Regions from separate parts of the Mesorhizobium sp. MC2-1-1 genome, predicted to be linked through region 1. Evidence: predicted binding sites of a transcription regulator. Region 1 holds the regulator's gene; the other holds the start of a gene.
What was found. Region 1 encodes LexA, which represses DNA repair genes until DNA is damaged. Its sites were predicted from a motif close to TGTTCNNNNTGTGTTCNG; they were not measured.
Positions count from the first base shown of each region.

Region 2: a site for LexA is predicted at 4,338-4,355, ahead of ACR64R_RS22755 (DNA recombination protein RmuC). Genes of this name have one in related genera too.

Region 1 covers NZ_CP195205.1:1,770,863-1,778,746, forward strand. Annotated here, with positions in the region: gene ACR64R_RS08960 (molybdopterin molybdotransferase MoeA) at 1-489, shown strand, start outside; gene ACR64R_RS08965 (alpha/beta hydrolase) at 499-1,329, opposite strand; gene kynU (kynureninase) at 1,392-2,639, opposite strand; gene lexA (transcriptional repressor LexA) at 3,090-3,824, shown strand; gene ACR64R_RS08980 (ComEC/Rec2 family competence protein) at 3,818-6,058, opposite strand; gene gltX (glutamate--tRNA ligase) at 6,396-7,820, shown strand.
Region 2 covers NZ_CP195205.1:4,577,411-4,585,294, forward strand. Annotated here, with positions in the region: gene sugE (quaternary ammonium compound efflux SMR transporter SugE) at 1-154, opposite strand, end outside; gene ACR64R_RS22735 (hypothetical protein) at 351-476, opposite strand; gene ACR64R_RS22740 (transglutaminase-like domain-containing protein) at 687-1,496, shown strand; gene ACR64R_RS22745 (cation diffusion facilitator family transporter) at 1,621-2,580, shown strand; gene ACR64R_RS22750 (GFA family protein) at 2,616-3,020, shown strand; gene ACR64R_RS22755 (DNA recombination protein RmuC) at 3,052-4,305, opposite strand; gene def (peptide deformylase) at 4,409-4,939, shown strand; gene fmt (methionyl-tRNA formyltransferase) at 4,996-5,931, shown strand; gene ACR64R_RS22770 (GNAT family N-acetyltransferase) at 5,928-6,434, shown strand; gene truA (tRNA pseudouridine(38-40) synthase TruA) at 6,459-7,220, shown strand; gene ACR64R_RS22780 (transporter) at 7,736-7,884, opposite strand, start outside.

The sequences.
Region 1 (7,884 bases):
GCGCGCGCCGACGTCATCGTCACGCTCGGAGGGGCGTCGGTAGGCGATCACGACTTGATCCATGACGTACTGACCCGCGAAGGCATGAAGCTCGACTTCTGGAAGATCGCCATGCGTCCCGGCAAGCCGCTGATGTTCGGCCGCCTCGGCAATGTCCGCTGCGTCGGTCTGCCCGGCAACCCGGTGGCAAGCATCGTCTGCTCTCAGCTCTTCCTGAAGCCGCTCCTCGCTCGTCTCGGCGGCCGAGATCACAGGCAGGACGTGCGAACGGCCCGTCTGGGCGCCGCTATGCAAGCCAACGACCTCAGACAGGACTATGTGCGCGCCGTCGTGCGCGAGGACGCCGACACGCTGGTCGCGACCCCTTTCGGCATCCAGGACTCCTCGATGCTGCGCATGCTGGCCGACGCCAACGGGCTGATCGTGCGTGAGCCCTTCGCACCGGCCGCGCAGGCCGGCGACGAATGCAACGTTCTGATGCTGCGCTGAAGCCGATCCTCATTCATCGACGAGCGTACGGGTCAGGGGATGAGCGGGATCGACAAGACCGTCGACGACACTGAAATGATGCCGATCCGGCTCGACCACCGAAGCTGTGGCGGCACCAAGCCCGGTCCAGATATTGGCAAGCAACGCGCTCTGGCGCAGGAATTCCGAACGCTCGCCGCCGCCGGCCCAACAGGTGATGCGGATTCCATTCCGGGGCCGCAGCAATGCAGGGCTTTCGGCCGACGCTTCGTGCTCGTCGATATTGAGGGTCTCGTTCAGCGCGGTGAGCATCAGAGGCCGAAGGTCGTGCAGGCCTGAAATCGAAATGACCTGGCGTATGCGCCGCGCCACGTCGGGCGAGAGCGGCGATGTCGCGGTCACCATCCGGCTGACGAGATGTCCGCCGGCCGAGTGCCCGGCCAGCATCAGCGGACCATCGACCATGGCTGCCGCCCTCTCGATCGCGACCGAGGCTTCGCCGACGATGCCGCTGATCCTGATCTTCGGGCATAGCGTGTAGGAGGGCATTGCGACGGCAAAGCCTCGGCCGACCGCGCCTCCGGCCAGATGCGACCAGGACTCTCGGCCCGACCCCATCCAATAGCCGCCGTGGATGAACACGACGAGCCCCTTTGGCGTCGCTGGCGGTAGAAACAGATCGAGCTGGTTGCGCGGCGCTTCGCCATAGGCGATGTCGAGCCGCGCCCTGCCCTGGGTCAGCAACTCTTCGCGAAATGCCTGCGCCGGCTGGTCCCACGCCGCCGGCCAACGATCGCCGCCGGCGATGTTCGCGCCGTTGGCATAGGCGTCGTTCCAGTCGGCAATACGGTGTTCGAGCACAGGGCCCCTCCCGCGGTCAGGTCAACTTTGATTGGCTTCTCATGGCATCGCCGACCCAAGACTCAGGTGACGGTGGCCTTGACGGCGAAGCGCGCCTCTCGCCAGGCGCCGCTTCGCAGTATGTCGGCGAGCACCTCCACGGCGCGCCACACGTCGCTGTAGCCGACATAGAGTGGCGTGAAGCCGAAGCGCATGGTCGACGGCGCCCGAAAATCGCCGATCACGCCGCGTTCGATCAGGGCCTGCATGATCCGGTAGCCATGCGGGTGAATGAATGAAATCTGGCTGCCGCGTTTGGCGCCGTCGCGGGTACTTTCGAGAGTAAGATCGTAACCTCCGCATCTTGCCTCGACGAGTTCGATGAACAGATCGGCCAGCGCGGTGCTCTTCCTTCTCACCATCGCCAGGTCGACGCCGTTCCAGACGTCGAGCGCGCCCTTCAGCGTGCGCATCGACAGGACCGGCTGCGTGCCGCACAGGAACCGACGGATGCCGGTGTCCGGCGCATAGGCTTGCTCGAAGGCGAACGGCCGCGCGTGGCCCCACCACCCGCTGAGGGGCTGCTGCACATCGGCAAGATGCCGCTCGGCCGCATAGATGAACGCGGGTGAACCTGGCCCCCCGTTGAGATATTTATAGGTGCAGCCGACCGCGAAATCGGCGTTCGCCCTGTCAAGTTCAACCGGCATGGCCCCCGCGCTGTGACACAGATCCCATACGATCAGCGCACCGGCGTCATGCGCCTTGCGCGTGAGCGCCGCCATGTCGCGCAACTCGCCGGACTTGTAGTTGACGTGGTTGACCAGCACCACCGCGGTGCTTTCGTCGATCAGTTCCTCGATGGTTGGCGCGTGCACGCCGGCCAGGCGCAGGACGGTGTTCTTTCCGGTCGAGGCCACGCCTTCGGCCATATAGAGATCGGTCGGAAAACTGTCGCCCTCGGCAACGATCACGGTTCGGCCCGGCCGCATCGCCATCGCCGCATGCAGCACCTTGTAGATGTTGATCGACGTGGTGTCGCAGACCACGGTCTGGCCAGGCGCCGCGCCGATCAGCCGCCCGAGCTGGTCGCCCAGTTCGACCGGCATGTCGAACCATCCATCCTTGTTCCAGGCACGAATGAGGTCATGCGCCCACTCCTCGTTAGCTGCTTTGCGCAGTTCCTCGAATGCGGCGTGTGGAGCGGCTCCCAACGAATTCCCGTCGAGATAGATCACCCCTTCCGGCAGGACGAATTGATCGCGCAAGGCACGCAGCGGATCTGCTGCGTCCATAGCCTCGATCTCGGCGAGATCAGGAATTCCCCCCATTATGCTACCGCCTACATTTCGGAATGCCCGCCGCTCACGGCTGGCCAAGAGCGGTTGTCTCACCACCGTCGGCGTCCGGGCAAGAACCTTTCGTCCTGTGTTAGCTGGTCCATGGAGGGCGAGAACCGTGAACCGGCAAATCGCCGACGTTGGCATTTTGGGTTCGTTTCGTTCACGGTGCGGCATGCGCAATCGATGTATGCGCGATCGCACCCGGCACTTCCGTGATGCCGCCACCCGCTGTTCCCATTTAAGCAAGGCTGCAAATTCGAGCGGAATCAATGCCACTGCGCTACAGGTAGCGGCCAAGGCCCCTCGGATGCAACATTGTTTCGGCGGTCCTAACAAATTCACTAAACTTTAAACGGTTGCGGAACACAACTGGAACAGATAGTGTTTGTTCTGGGTTTGTTTTTCTGATTCTGGTTTCAGAACCCGTGGGGGCCGCCGATGCTGACGCGCAAACAACATGAACTCCTGATGTTCATCCATGAACGCCTGAAGGAGAGCGGGATTCCTCCATCCTTCGACGAGATGAAGGAGGCGCTCGACCTCGCCTCGAAGTCCGGCATCCACCGTCTGATCACGGCGCTGGAAGAGCGCGGTTTCATTCGCCGGCTGCCGAACCGGGCGCGCGCATTGGAGGTCTTGCGGCTTCCCGACTCGATCGCGCCTGGCTTGAATGCCGCTAAGAAGTTTTCGCCTAGCGTCATCCAGGGGGGCCAGGGCAATCTCGGTCGACAGGTCAAGCCGGCGACGCCGTCGCGCACGCCGACGCCCAGCAATGACGATGAATCCACTTCGGCCGTTTCCATCCCGGTTATGGGCCGCATCGCCGCCGGTGTGCCGATCGACGCCATCCAGCACCAGACGCATTCGATCACTGTGCCCCCGGACATGATCACCGGCGGCGAGCATTATGCGCTGGAGGTCAAGGGCGACTCGATGATCGAGGCCGGCATCTTCGACGGCGACACCGTTATCATCCGCAACGCCAACACGGCAAGCCCGGGCGAGATCGTGGTGGCGCTGGTCGACGACGAGGAAGCGACGCTCAAGCGCTTCCGCCGCAAGGGCGCCTCGATCGCGCTCGAGGCGGCCAACCCGGCCTATGAGACCCGGATATTCGGACCGGATCGGGTAAAGGTTCAGGGCAAGCTGGTCGGGCTGATCCGGCGTTACTGAGTGGGCGCCGGTTTGATGTTCGCTTTTTCCTGTCGCTTGTACGGAGGCAGCCCCCTCGCCTCGCGCGCGTATTTCCGCTGCTCGTGCCATGGCCGATACGGTTCTTGGACCGCGTAGCTGATGGCCGGCCGCGCGGTTGCCGATTGCGGATCGAAGAAGATGGCGGCGCTGCCGCCGCGCGCCAGTTGCCGTTTGGTGACGACGAGCACGCGCGGATCGCGGCATGGGTTGTAGGCCGTGGCGTCGTTGATGACGATGAGGTCCGCGAACCCGCAGGCCGACCGGGCGTTGTCTCGGGTCTCGGCGAGCGCCACGATCGCGCCGGAAGGATACCGGCCGATGCAGAGATCGCCGATACAGTAGAAGGGCGAGCCCGCCGGCAGGTCGACGGGGTCGGCGATGTCGAGCGCCCCGTTGGCGAATGTCTCCGGCGGCACGATTTGCTCGGCTTTCAGCGCCCGTTTCCAATTGTCGGTGGTGAACTCATTGGAGCGTTCGCGGTTGATGGCAAGCTCTCCGCCGCCGATCGGCATTGCCACCAGATGGGCATCCTCTGAAATGAGCACATCAGGCGTTCGGACATGCGGGATGGCCAGCAGCGCGGCGAGCGCGAACGGAACGGCGGCTAGCCTCAGCCAGGTGGTGGCCATGGTTGCGATGACGAGCGCGATGGTTGCTAGCAGCACGGACTGGATCGAGATAAGCCCGACGGCATCGACCGGCGAGCGCTCGGAAATCCATGCCGAGATGGCTATCATCGCGGTGAGCCCCTTGCCCATCACATAGAGAAAAGGACCGTCAAAGCCGAAGGGCATGGCCAGTGCGCTAAGCACGGCGAACGGCATGACGATCAGAGAGACGATCGGCATGACCGCCAGATTGGCCAGCAAGCTGAGCGGCGACACACGCTGGAAGTGCCAGATTGCGAACAGCAATGTCGCGCTGCCCGCGACAAGCGAGGTAATCGCGGCTCCACCCACTCCAACCGCCAGTTTTCGAGAGACGAAGCCGACAAACGAGCGCCTTGCCGGCGGCGTGGTCGTTTTGCCGGCGCGGTAGTCGGCAAAGCCGGCATAGGCGCCGACGAGCGCAGCAGTGGCGGCGAAAGACATCTGGAAGCTCGGGCCGACCACTTCATGCGGCGAGACGAGGATGACGGCGATGGCCGAGATCGCCAGGTTTCGCATCGTCAGCGCCGCGCGGTCGAAGAGCACGGCGACAAGCATGACCGCCAGCATGATGAAGCTTCGCTCGGCCGCCACCACGATACCGGAGATCACGAGGTAGCAGGCGATCGAGAGCAGCGCGATTGCAGCGGCATATTTCTTCACCGGCCGGCGCGACGAGAAATCGGGAAACAGCGCGAAGGCACCTCGCAACAGCACCATGATCGTGCCGGCGACCAGCGCCATGTGGAGACCGGAGATCGAGATGATGTGATAGATGCCGGTCCGCCGCATCGACTCGTTGATCGCCTCCGGAATCCCGGCGCGCACGCCGACTATCAGCGCCGCCGCGATCTCGCCTTCGGACCCGCCGATGGCGCTCCTTATGTGATCGGCTATGCCTTCGCGCGCGTTTTCTATGGCCGATGCAACGCGCGCGCCGAAGGGTGCCTCCGTCGATGCGGCCGGCGTCGGCGCAATCAGCTTTGGATCGCCCAGGAAAAAGCCGCTTGCGCCAATGCCGCTAAAATAGCTGTCGAAGGAATAGTCATAGCTTTCGGGCCGAACCGGGCCTGTTGGCGGCAGCAGCTTCACATAGCCGGTCAGTATCGACCCTGCCGTCATGTCGGGCGGAATCCTGCGCGCCGAGAGCCTGACGCGATCCGGTGCGTAGCGCAGCTTCGGATGCTCCGTGGAAATCAGATCGATGGTCAGCCGGACACGGCCGTTGGCCAATGTCTCGGCGACGATGAGGCGGCCGGTCAGCCGCGTCTGGATTTCTGACCCCAGCATCGGGGTTGCCATTCGCCAGGTTTCCACCTTGGCGGCCAGAAAGCCCAGGGCGCAGAAAAGCGCTGCCATGAAGGTCAGGTGCGTTCTCTGCCAGGAGCGCGAGACCGTCGCGCATACGGCCATCAGAGCCACCGCCGCCATCGGCCTGTAGAGGTCCGGCTCAGTGCTCAGCGAAAAGTAATAGATCACGCCGGCGGCAAGGAAGACCGGCACCAGCAGGAAGGCAACGCCACGATCGAGCTCGGTCGCGGCGGCGTCGACGATGCTTTGGCGCATCGCGGAGAACGACGCCCGGCCAAGTTGTCTGCGGAGTCCTCCGAGTGCCTCGGCCGAAGGCGAAACTGGCCGCCACGCACCGTCGCCGGACGACGGAAGCTCCGCCGGCGGATGGGGTTCCGGAACCGGCAACGGCGCCGCTTCGGCCGATATGGCGCGAGCGAACATCAGGCGCTCGCTGACGCCTGCTGTCGTTTCCCCGCCCTCTTCCGCGCCCCGGCCACGTCCAGCCATCGGGTCTGCCCCTTGCGCCCCAGACGCCCTATGCTACATGAACGCCGGTCGCGTGGAAGTCAGCGCGAAACATGCATTTCTTCAGTGCTTCTTCGAGAGTTCCATGTCCGACAAGGTCGTCACCCGTTTTGCCCCCTCGCCCACAGGCTACCTGCATATCGGCGGGGCCCGCACCGCGCTGTTCAATTGGCTCTACGCCAGGCACACAGGCGGCCAAATGCTGCTGCGCATCGAAGACACCGACCGCGAACGCTCCACGGAGGCGGCCACGGCGGCCATTCTCGACGGACTGACCTGGCTCGGCCTCTCCTGGGACGGCGAGGCCGTTTCGCAGTTCCAGCGCGCGCCGCGCCATCGGGAGGTGGCTGAGGAGCTCGTGCGAATGGGCAAGGCCTATTACGCCTATGAGACGCCGGCAGAGCTCGAGGCGATGCGCGAGGCGGCTCGCGCCAAGGGCCTGCCGCCTCGCTACAACGGCCAGTGGCGCGACCGCGATGCGTCCGAGGCGCCTGCAGGCGTCAAGGGCGCCATCCGCATCAAGGCGCCGACCGAGGGCGTGACGGTCGTGCATGATCGCGTGCAGGGCGAGGTTCGCTTCCCGAACAAGGATCTCGACGACTTTATCATCCTTCGTTCCGACGGCGTCCCGACCTACATGCATGCCGTCGTCGTCGACGACCATGACATGGGCGTCACCCATATCATCCGCGGCGACGATCACCTGACCAACGCCGCGCGCCAGACGGTGATCTACAATGCCATGGGCTGGTCGGTGCCGTCGATGTCGCACATCCCGCTGATCCACGGCGCCGACGGCGCCAAGCTGTCGAAGCGGCACGGCGCGCTGGGCGTCGAGGCCTATCGCGCCATGGGTTATCTGCCGGAAGCTCTGCTCAACTATCTGGCCAGGCTCGGCTGGAGCCATGGCGACGACGAGGTGATGTCGATCAAGGACATGATCGCCTGGTTCGACATCGGCGACGTCAACAAGGGCGCGGCCCGCTTCGACTTCGCCAAGCTCGAGGCGCTGAACGGCGTCCATATGCGCAAGATGGACGATCATGCGTTGTTCGACATCTTCGTCGCCACCTTGCCCTATCTCGAAGGCGGGCCCGCGTTTGCGGCAAAGCTCGACGACAAGCGCAAGGCGCAACTGCTTGCCGCCATGCCCGGTCTCAAGGAGCGGGCAAAGACTTTGGTAGAGTTGGTCGATGGCGCGGCTTTCCTGTTCGCCGAGCGACCGTTACCGCTGGACGAGAAGGCGGCGAGCTTGCTCAATGCCGAGGCGCGCGCGATTTTGCGCGGCGCGCATGGCGCATTGTCTTCTGTCCAGGGCGAATGGAGCGCCGCCTCGGCAGAGGCTTCGATCCGTGCGTTCGCGCAGGCCGGTGGGTATAAGCTCGGCGCCGTGGCACAGCCGCTCCGGGCGGCCCTGACCGGCCGTAGCACCTCCCCCGGCGTGTTCGACGTGCTTGCCGTGCTGGGCCGCCAGGAAAGCCTGGCCCGCATAGAAGATCAAATCGATTAGGAGCGGACTGGCCCAAGAAGATTGGCATTGAAAGGTGTGTTTCGCAGTGCAACATTAGGCCTTG
Region 2 (7,884 bases), 2.8 Mb from region 1:
TCTTCAGCGCCAGGCCAAGCAGGCCGAGGCTGACGATCATCGAGGCAATGGTCAGTAGAGTTGGCAGCGGCTTGGAGAAACCGTCGGTATATTTGAGGCCGATCGCCCAGCCGATCTCGAACAGGCCGGCGAAGAAAAGAACGATCCAGGACATCGAAAACACTCCATCATTCCTGCATCGCTCGTGATGCTTGGTGGCGGGTCGTCCCGGCCTGGTTGTCGGGGAAGCGAGGTCGTCCTCGCCGTCTTGACTTGGGGCGGCCGGGTTGCCGATCAACAAAGCACCGGCAGCATTGTCATGCCGCCGGTTCGAAAGTCTGCATTGAGCCGGACCGACCGAATGGGGCCGCTTACTTTTCCTTGATGCGCATCGCCTTGACCGGCGGCGCCTTCGGAGCCGGGGCCGCGGCGGGCTTCTTGGCGTCCTTCTTCGGCTTCCGGGCTTCCTTGCCCGCCTTCATCGCACCTTTAGCCATGATTCGCTCCTCCGATTGTGGGCGTGCAAGTGAAACAAGAGAAATGCCCGACCGCAAGAGGGTAGCGCCTGTGGCCGCCAACAGCGGGGCGCTTTCAACCGGTTTCTAATTTGCTCGTAAACTGTAGCGGTCCGTGCGATGGTCTTCTTCGCGCTGCAGCATCCGCCCAGCCTTCGCCGGGAGCTGACCAAGCAGCAGGACAGGGAGAAAATGCGAATTCACATCGGCTGCGAGATGAGCTTCGACTTTCCGCAGGAGGCGCCGCTGATCGCCATGCTCAACGTCCACTACTCCCGCGCCTCTGATCTTGAGCGGCCGGATTTCCTGACCTCCACTGCGCCAGTACCGATCCAGAGCTACCGCGACAGCTTCGGCAACTGGTGCAATCGGCTTGTCGCCCCTCCTGGACGCTTTACCTTTGGCACCGATGCCGTCATCCGCGATCCCGGCACCTTCGAAACGGGTGACCTGTCGGCCTGGCAACACGAGGTGCGCGACCTGCCGTCGGACACACTCTTGTTTCTGCTGCCCAGCCGCTATTGCGAGAGCGATGTGCTGGCAAACGACGCCTGGCGGTTGTTTGGTCACACCGACCTCGGCGTTCCGCGCGTCCAGGCGGTCTGCGACTTCGTTCACAACCATATCGTCTTTGACTACGGCAATGCGCGGCCTACGCGCACCGCGGCGGAAGCCTACCACGAGCGGAACGGCGTGTGCCGCGATTTTGCCCATCTCGCCGTCGCCTTTTGCCGCGCGCTTAACATCCCGACCCGTTACTGCACCGGCTATATCAGCGACATCGGCCTGCCAAAGCCCTGGGCTCCGATGGATTTCGCCGCTTGGATGGAAGTCTATCTCGGCGGCCGCTGGCATGCTTTTGATCCACGCAACAATGCGCCGCGCATCGGCCGCATCCTGATTGCTTCCGGCCGAGACGCGGCCGATGTGCCGCTGACCCATATCTTTGGACCGGGCACGCTCGCCGGTTTCAGAGTATGGACCGACGAAGTCGTCGAATAGCAGTTTCGCGTCACGAGCCACCCTGCGCATTGAACGACCGGACCGTCAGCGCGTTGTGCATATCTGTGGAGCTTCGGCCGGCCGGCCGCTAAGGTCGGTCGTGTCGGACAGGGTCAGGAACCAGATGGCAAGCCACGCCGGCTCGAAAAAAGTGATCTACGCCGCGCTCGCCGGCAATCTTGCGATCGCGCTGACAAAATTCGCGGCGGCGGCCTTCACGGGCTCGTCCGCCATGCTGTCGGAAGGTGTGCATTCGCTGGTCGACACAGGCAACGGCGGGCTGCTGCTCTATGGCATGCGCCGCGCCGCGCGGCCGCCCGACCGCACGCACCCGCTCGGCCACGGACGCGAACTCTATTTCTGGAGCCTTATCGTGGCGCTCCTGGTGTTCGCGCTTGGCGCCGGCGTCTCCTTCTATGAAGGCGTCATCCACATCATGGCGCCTGAACCGGTGGTCAACGCCAAGGTCAACTACGTCGTGCTTGGCCTCTCCTTGCTGTTCGAGGGTAGTTCATGGCTGGTGGCGCTGAAGGAGTTCAGGCAGCAGAAGGGCAAGCAGGGCTGGCTGCAGGCCGTGCAGTCGAGCAAGGATCCGAGCGTCTATACCGTGCTGTTCGAAGACAGCGCCGCGCTGCTCGGGCTCGTCGTCGCCTTCGCCGGCATCCTATCGGCTGAATTTCTGGAAATCCCCGAACTCGATGGCGTCGGCTCGATCGGCATCGCAATCATCCTCGGCGCCACCGCCATCTTCCTGGCGCGCGAGAGCAAGGGCCTGCTGCTGGGCGAGCCCGCCTCACCCGAGGTGCAGAAGCAGGTGCTGGCGATCGTCCAGCAGGATCCCGCCGTGCAACGGGCGAACGGGATCCTGAGCGTCCATATCGGACCGGAGGAGATCGTGGCGGGTTTGAGCATCGAATTCGAGGATCATCTCACCGCGCCTGAGATCGAAGCCTGCGTCGAGCGCCTGGAGGCAAGGCTGAAGCGGGAAATGCCTCAGATATCAAGGCTCTTCGTCAAGCCGCAGGCAACTGGCATATGGGAGCAGCGGCGCAAGGCCATCGCCGAGGCCTCGGGGGAGCGATAGGTTCAAGTCAGCAAGCTTACTGAGGAGGAAGGCCGATGAAGATCGACGGCGGATGCCATTGCGGCGCAATCGCTTATGAGGCGGAAGTCGATCCGGAAAAGACCTCGATCTGCCATTGCACCGACTGCCAGCAACTGACCGGCACGGCCTTTCGGGTGACGGTTCCGGCGCCGGAAAGCGACTACAGGATCACCAGGGGCGCGCCGAAGATCTATATCAAGGTCGTGGCAAGCGGCGCCAGGCGCGCCCAGGCCTTTTGCGCCGACTGCGGCTCGCATCTTTACGCGACGTCGGTCGGCGACGGCCCGAAGGTCTATGGCGTCAGGGTCGGGACCGCAAGGCAGCGTCAGGATTTGGTCCCGAGACAGCAGAAATGGCACCGGTCGGCCCTGCACTGGCTTCCGGAATTCGAAGGCATGACGACGACGGAAGAGCAGTAGCGCCGTCGGATCGGCTCGCTGGCGCGACGACCTACTCGTCGCCCTCGACGACCCGGAGCCTCAACTGCCCTGTCTTTGAATCGGCCACCCTCGCGCCGCCTTCGGCCTTTGGCGCCGCACTTCGCATGGCCTCGGTCTCGCCCTCCGCGAATTCCAGCGCCTCGATCTTCTGGCCGCGCTTGGTGACCTTCGATGTGGAGACCAGGATGTCGTCGATGTCCTTGGCCGCCTGGCCGAAATGGGTCTGCAGCCGGCGCACGCGCTCGTCGACCCGGCCCACATCCTCCATCAGCCGGATGACCTCGCCCTGGATCAGATGCGCCTGCTCGCGCATGCGTGCGTCTTTGAGGATCGACTGGATCACCTGGATGGACAGCATCAGGAGCGAGGGCGAGACGATGACGACGCGGGCGCGGTGCGCCTTCTGCACCACCGCCTCGAAATTCTCGTGGATCTCGGCGAATACGGACTCCGACGGCACGAACATGAAGGCGGTGTCCTGGGTCTCGCCCTGGATCAGGTACTTTTCGGCGATATCGCGTATATGCACCTCGATGTCGCGCCGGAAGGACTGCGCCGCCACCTTCTGCATGTCGGCGCCCTCGGCGGCGCGGATGGCGTTCCACGCTTCCAGCGGGAACTTGGCGTCGATGGCGAGCATCGGCGCGCCGTTTGGCATCCGCACCAGGCAGTCGGGCCGGCTGCCGTTGGAGAGGCTGGCCTGGAATTCATAGGCGCCATGCGGCAGCCCGTCGGCGACGATGGCTTCCATGCGCGACTGGCCGAAGGCGCCGCGCGTCTGCTTGTTGGAGAGGATCGCCTGCAATTGCACCACCTGGCCGGCGAGCGACTGGATGTTGCCCTGCGCGGTGTCGATCACCGCCAGCCGCTCCTGCAGCTTGGCCAGGCTCTCATGCGTCGACTTGGTCTGTTCGGCCATGGTCTGGCCGAGGCGGCCGGTCATGGCGTCGAGCCGCTGTCCCAGCGACTGGGTAAGCTCGGCTTGCCGCGTGCCGAACACCTCGGCGATCGCTCCCATGCGTCCGTGCATCTCGGCCTGCGACCGCAGGACGTCGGCGATGCGCGCCTCGGTGTCCCGGGCATGGTCGGCAGCTTCCGCCGCGGCCACCGCGCGCGCCCTGCCCGCGCGCAACAAGGCGACGGCCAATCCCACAAACAGCACCACCAGCAGCAACGCGCCGAAACCCAGCACCTGGCCGAGCGTGATCGTTGAGGCGCCGAGCCGCGCGATCGGTTGCGAAAGGATTGTGGTCATGTCGTTCATGAGGCCAGCATAACCGATTCGGTCGCCTGGCACAGATCAAAACGTGAACGAGCCGATTCCACACCGGTTGACGCTTTTCCACCGACGTCTTAGGTGAGACGCCATGTCGATCAAGCCGCTCATCATTCTCCCCGATCCCGTCCTGCGCCAGCTGTCCAAGCCGGTCGAGCGCGTCGACGCGCCCTTGCGCAAGCTCGCCGACGACATGCTGGAGACCATGTATGACGCGCCGGGCATCGGTCTGGCGGCGATCCAGATCGGCGAGCCGCTGCGCATGCTGGTCATCGACCTTGCCAAGGAAGGCGAGCCGCCGGCGCCGCATGTCTTCATCAACCCCGAAATCCTGGGAAGCTCCGACCAGCGCTCCGTCTATGAGGAAGGCTGCCTGTCGATCCCCGATTACTATGCCGAGGTCGAGCGCCCGGCTTCCGTGCGAGTAAAATATCTCGACCGCGACGCCAAGCTGCAGGAGATGCAGGCCGAGGGTCTGATGGCAACCTGCCTGCAGCATGAGATCGACCATCTCAACGGCGTGCTCTTCATCGACCACATCTCGAAGCTGAAGCGCGACATGGTGGTCAAGAAGTTCAAGAAGCTCGCCAAGGACAAGGCGCCCGGCCGAATGGTGGGCTAAGGGCCGTTAGGCCCCGCGAGCCCTGGAGCCACGACAAGACAGGATCGCAGGACCTCATGCCGCTTCGCGTCATCTTCATGGGCACGCCGGATTTTTCCGTGCCGACCTTGCGCGCCATCGCCGAGGCTGGCCATGAGATCGCGGCCGTCTACACGCAGCCGCCGCGCGCCGCCGGACGGCGCGGCCTGGAACTGACGTCCTCGCCGGTGCAGCGCGAGGCCGAGCGGCTGGGCCTGGAAGTGCGCACCCCCACATCGCTGAAGGGCGAAGCGGAGCAGGTGGCTTTCGCCGCCTTGCGGGCCGAGGTCGCCGTGGTCGTCGCCTATGGCCTGCTCCTGCCGAAGGCCATTCTGGACGCGCCCACGCTTGGCTGCCTCAACGGCCATGCCTCGCTTTTGCCACGCTGGCGTGGTGCTGCTCCCATCCAGCGCGCCATCATGGCCGGCGACGGCGAGACCGGCATGATGATCATGCGCATGGAAGAAGGTCTGGATACCGGACCGGTTGCCTTGGTTGAAAAATGCACCATCGAACCCGATATGACGGCCGGCGAATTGCATGATCGCCTGATGGTGCAGGGAGCCTCGCTGATGGTCCGGGCGCTCGCACAACTTGGGATAAATTGTCTGACATTTACCCCGCAGGCGGCCGAAGGGGTGACCTACGCCCGAAAGATCGATAAATCGGAGACACGCGTAGACTGGACGCGGCCTTCTGGCGAAGTCCACAATCACATTCGCGGCCTCTCGCCCTTTCCGGGCGCGTGGTGCGAGGTCGAAATTGGCGGCCGCATGGAGCGGCTGAAACTGCTTCGCTCGACGCTCTCGGATGGCGTCGGCGAGTCGGGAGGAATTCTCGATGACCGCCTGACGGTCGCCTGCGGGTCGGGCGCGGTCCGGTTGGTCGAAGTTCAACGGGCGGGCGGAAGGCCCGCCGCCGCGCAGGAGTTTTTGCGCGGGGCCAAGATCGAAAAAGGAACGAAACTGACATGAGCATGATGTCGATACGCACGGCGACGCCGCGGGATCGCGAGGCGATCCGCCTCGTTGAGGAGCATGCCTTTGGCCAGCAGGCGGAAGCCGGCCTGGTCGATGCTCTGGTCACAGGCGGCGATGCCGTCGTCGAATTGGTTGCCGAGGAAGACGGCCAGGTTGTCGGCCACATCCTGTTTTCCAGGCTTTACGTGCAAAATGGCGGCAGGCGCTTCGCGGCTGTCGCGCTGGCGCCGCTGGCGGTGGAACCCTCCTTCCACGGCACCGGCATCGGCGGCGCGCTGATCCGCGAGGCGCATATCCGCCTCAAGGAATTGGGCGAGCAGCTTGCCGTGGTGCTGGGCGATCCGGCCTATTACGGCCGCTTCGGCTACAGCCACGCCCGAGCGGCGAAGTTCGAGAGCGAGTACCAGGGCGAGGCGCTGCAGGCGCTGGCCTGGAGCGACGCGCCCGAAACCGGCAGGCTGGTCTACGCTTCCGCCTTCACGGCGCTCGCCGCTTGAGGCGAGCGCGAAAGAACGCAGAGCATGCCGCGTTTTCGGCTCGATATCGAGTATGACGGCAGCCAATTCGCCGGCTGGCAGCATCAGGCCGACCAGCCCTCGGTGCAGCAGGCGATCGAGCAGGCGATCGGGAAGTTCTGCGGCGAAGAGGTGAGAATACGTGCCGCCGGCCGCACCGATGCCGGCGTGCACGCCACCGCCCAGGTGGCGCATGTCGATCTCGCCAAAGCGTGGCCGGGCGACAAGGTGCGCGATGCCGTGAACGCCCATCTGCAGGCGGCCGGCGCGCGCATCGCCATCCTGATGGCGGCTGTTGCCGACGACGATTTTGACGCGCGCTTTTCGGCCACCGGCCGCCACTATCTCTACCGCATCCTCAACCGCCGGGCCCCGGCGGCGTTGGAAAAAGGCAAGGTCTGGTGGGTGCCCAAGCGCCTCGACGCGGAGGCCATGCACGAGGCGGCCAAGGTGCTGCTCGGCCGGCATGATTTCACCACCTTCCGCTCCACCCAGTGCCAGGCCGAAAGCCCGGTGCGCACGCTTGCGCGTCTCGACGTCGGCCGCAATGGCGATTTCATCGAGGTCCGCACCTCGGCGCGCTCTTTCCTGCACAACCAGGTGCGTTCGATGGTGGGCTCACTGAGGCGCGTCGGCGATGGCTCCTGGGGCGCGGCCGATCTCAGGGCGGCGCTCGAGGCGCGCGACCGCGCCGCCTGCGGCCAGGTGGCGCCGCCGGATGGCCTCTTTCTCGTCGGCGTCGACTATCCGCAAGAGAGCCGGACCTGATCGCGAACCGCCGGCCCGGATAAGCCGGCGCCTGCCGATGCCGTTCTGGATGAGCAGCCGGGCTCTATCGCGCGTCGCCGCCGTGTCGAGACCGGGATGATCGAATTTGAGCGTGCGCGTGCGGTTCTGCCGATGAACCAGGCGACCCGGGGGGGTCGTCGGCGTCGAGCTGCCAAACATGGGCGCCGTCGACCGTGTCCTCCAAGACTTCGGCCGCCAGCCGGTTTAGGCTCTTGTGCGTATTTGCCGTTTCACGCGATTCCAGGCGAATAGCCGTCCCGCGCTGTTTCTGAATTGCCTTGGAGCGCAATGCCGAAAGCGCAAGGCGGCTTGCGGGCGGCATCGTGCTCTATTTCTCTTATTTGGAGACGGAGTGGTCTCAGGTCGATTCGGCCCGAAATCGTCCGGCTCCAAACCATGATGATGGCGTTTCGTGGGATCGCCATCACGATCCAACTCTTTGTCCGAGCATGATCCTTGTCCGAAAATCGGTTCCCGCTTTTCGGGATCGCGCCCTAAGCTCCGGCGTCGGCGGGTATGTCGATGCCGAGCAGCGCCTGCAGGCCGAACAGGACGAGCAGCGAGGCAATGAACATGCCGACAAAGACGGCGGTGCCCACGGCGGCGCCCTTGCCGATCGACGCGTTGGTCATGCGCCATGTCA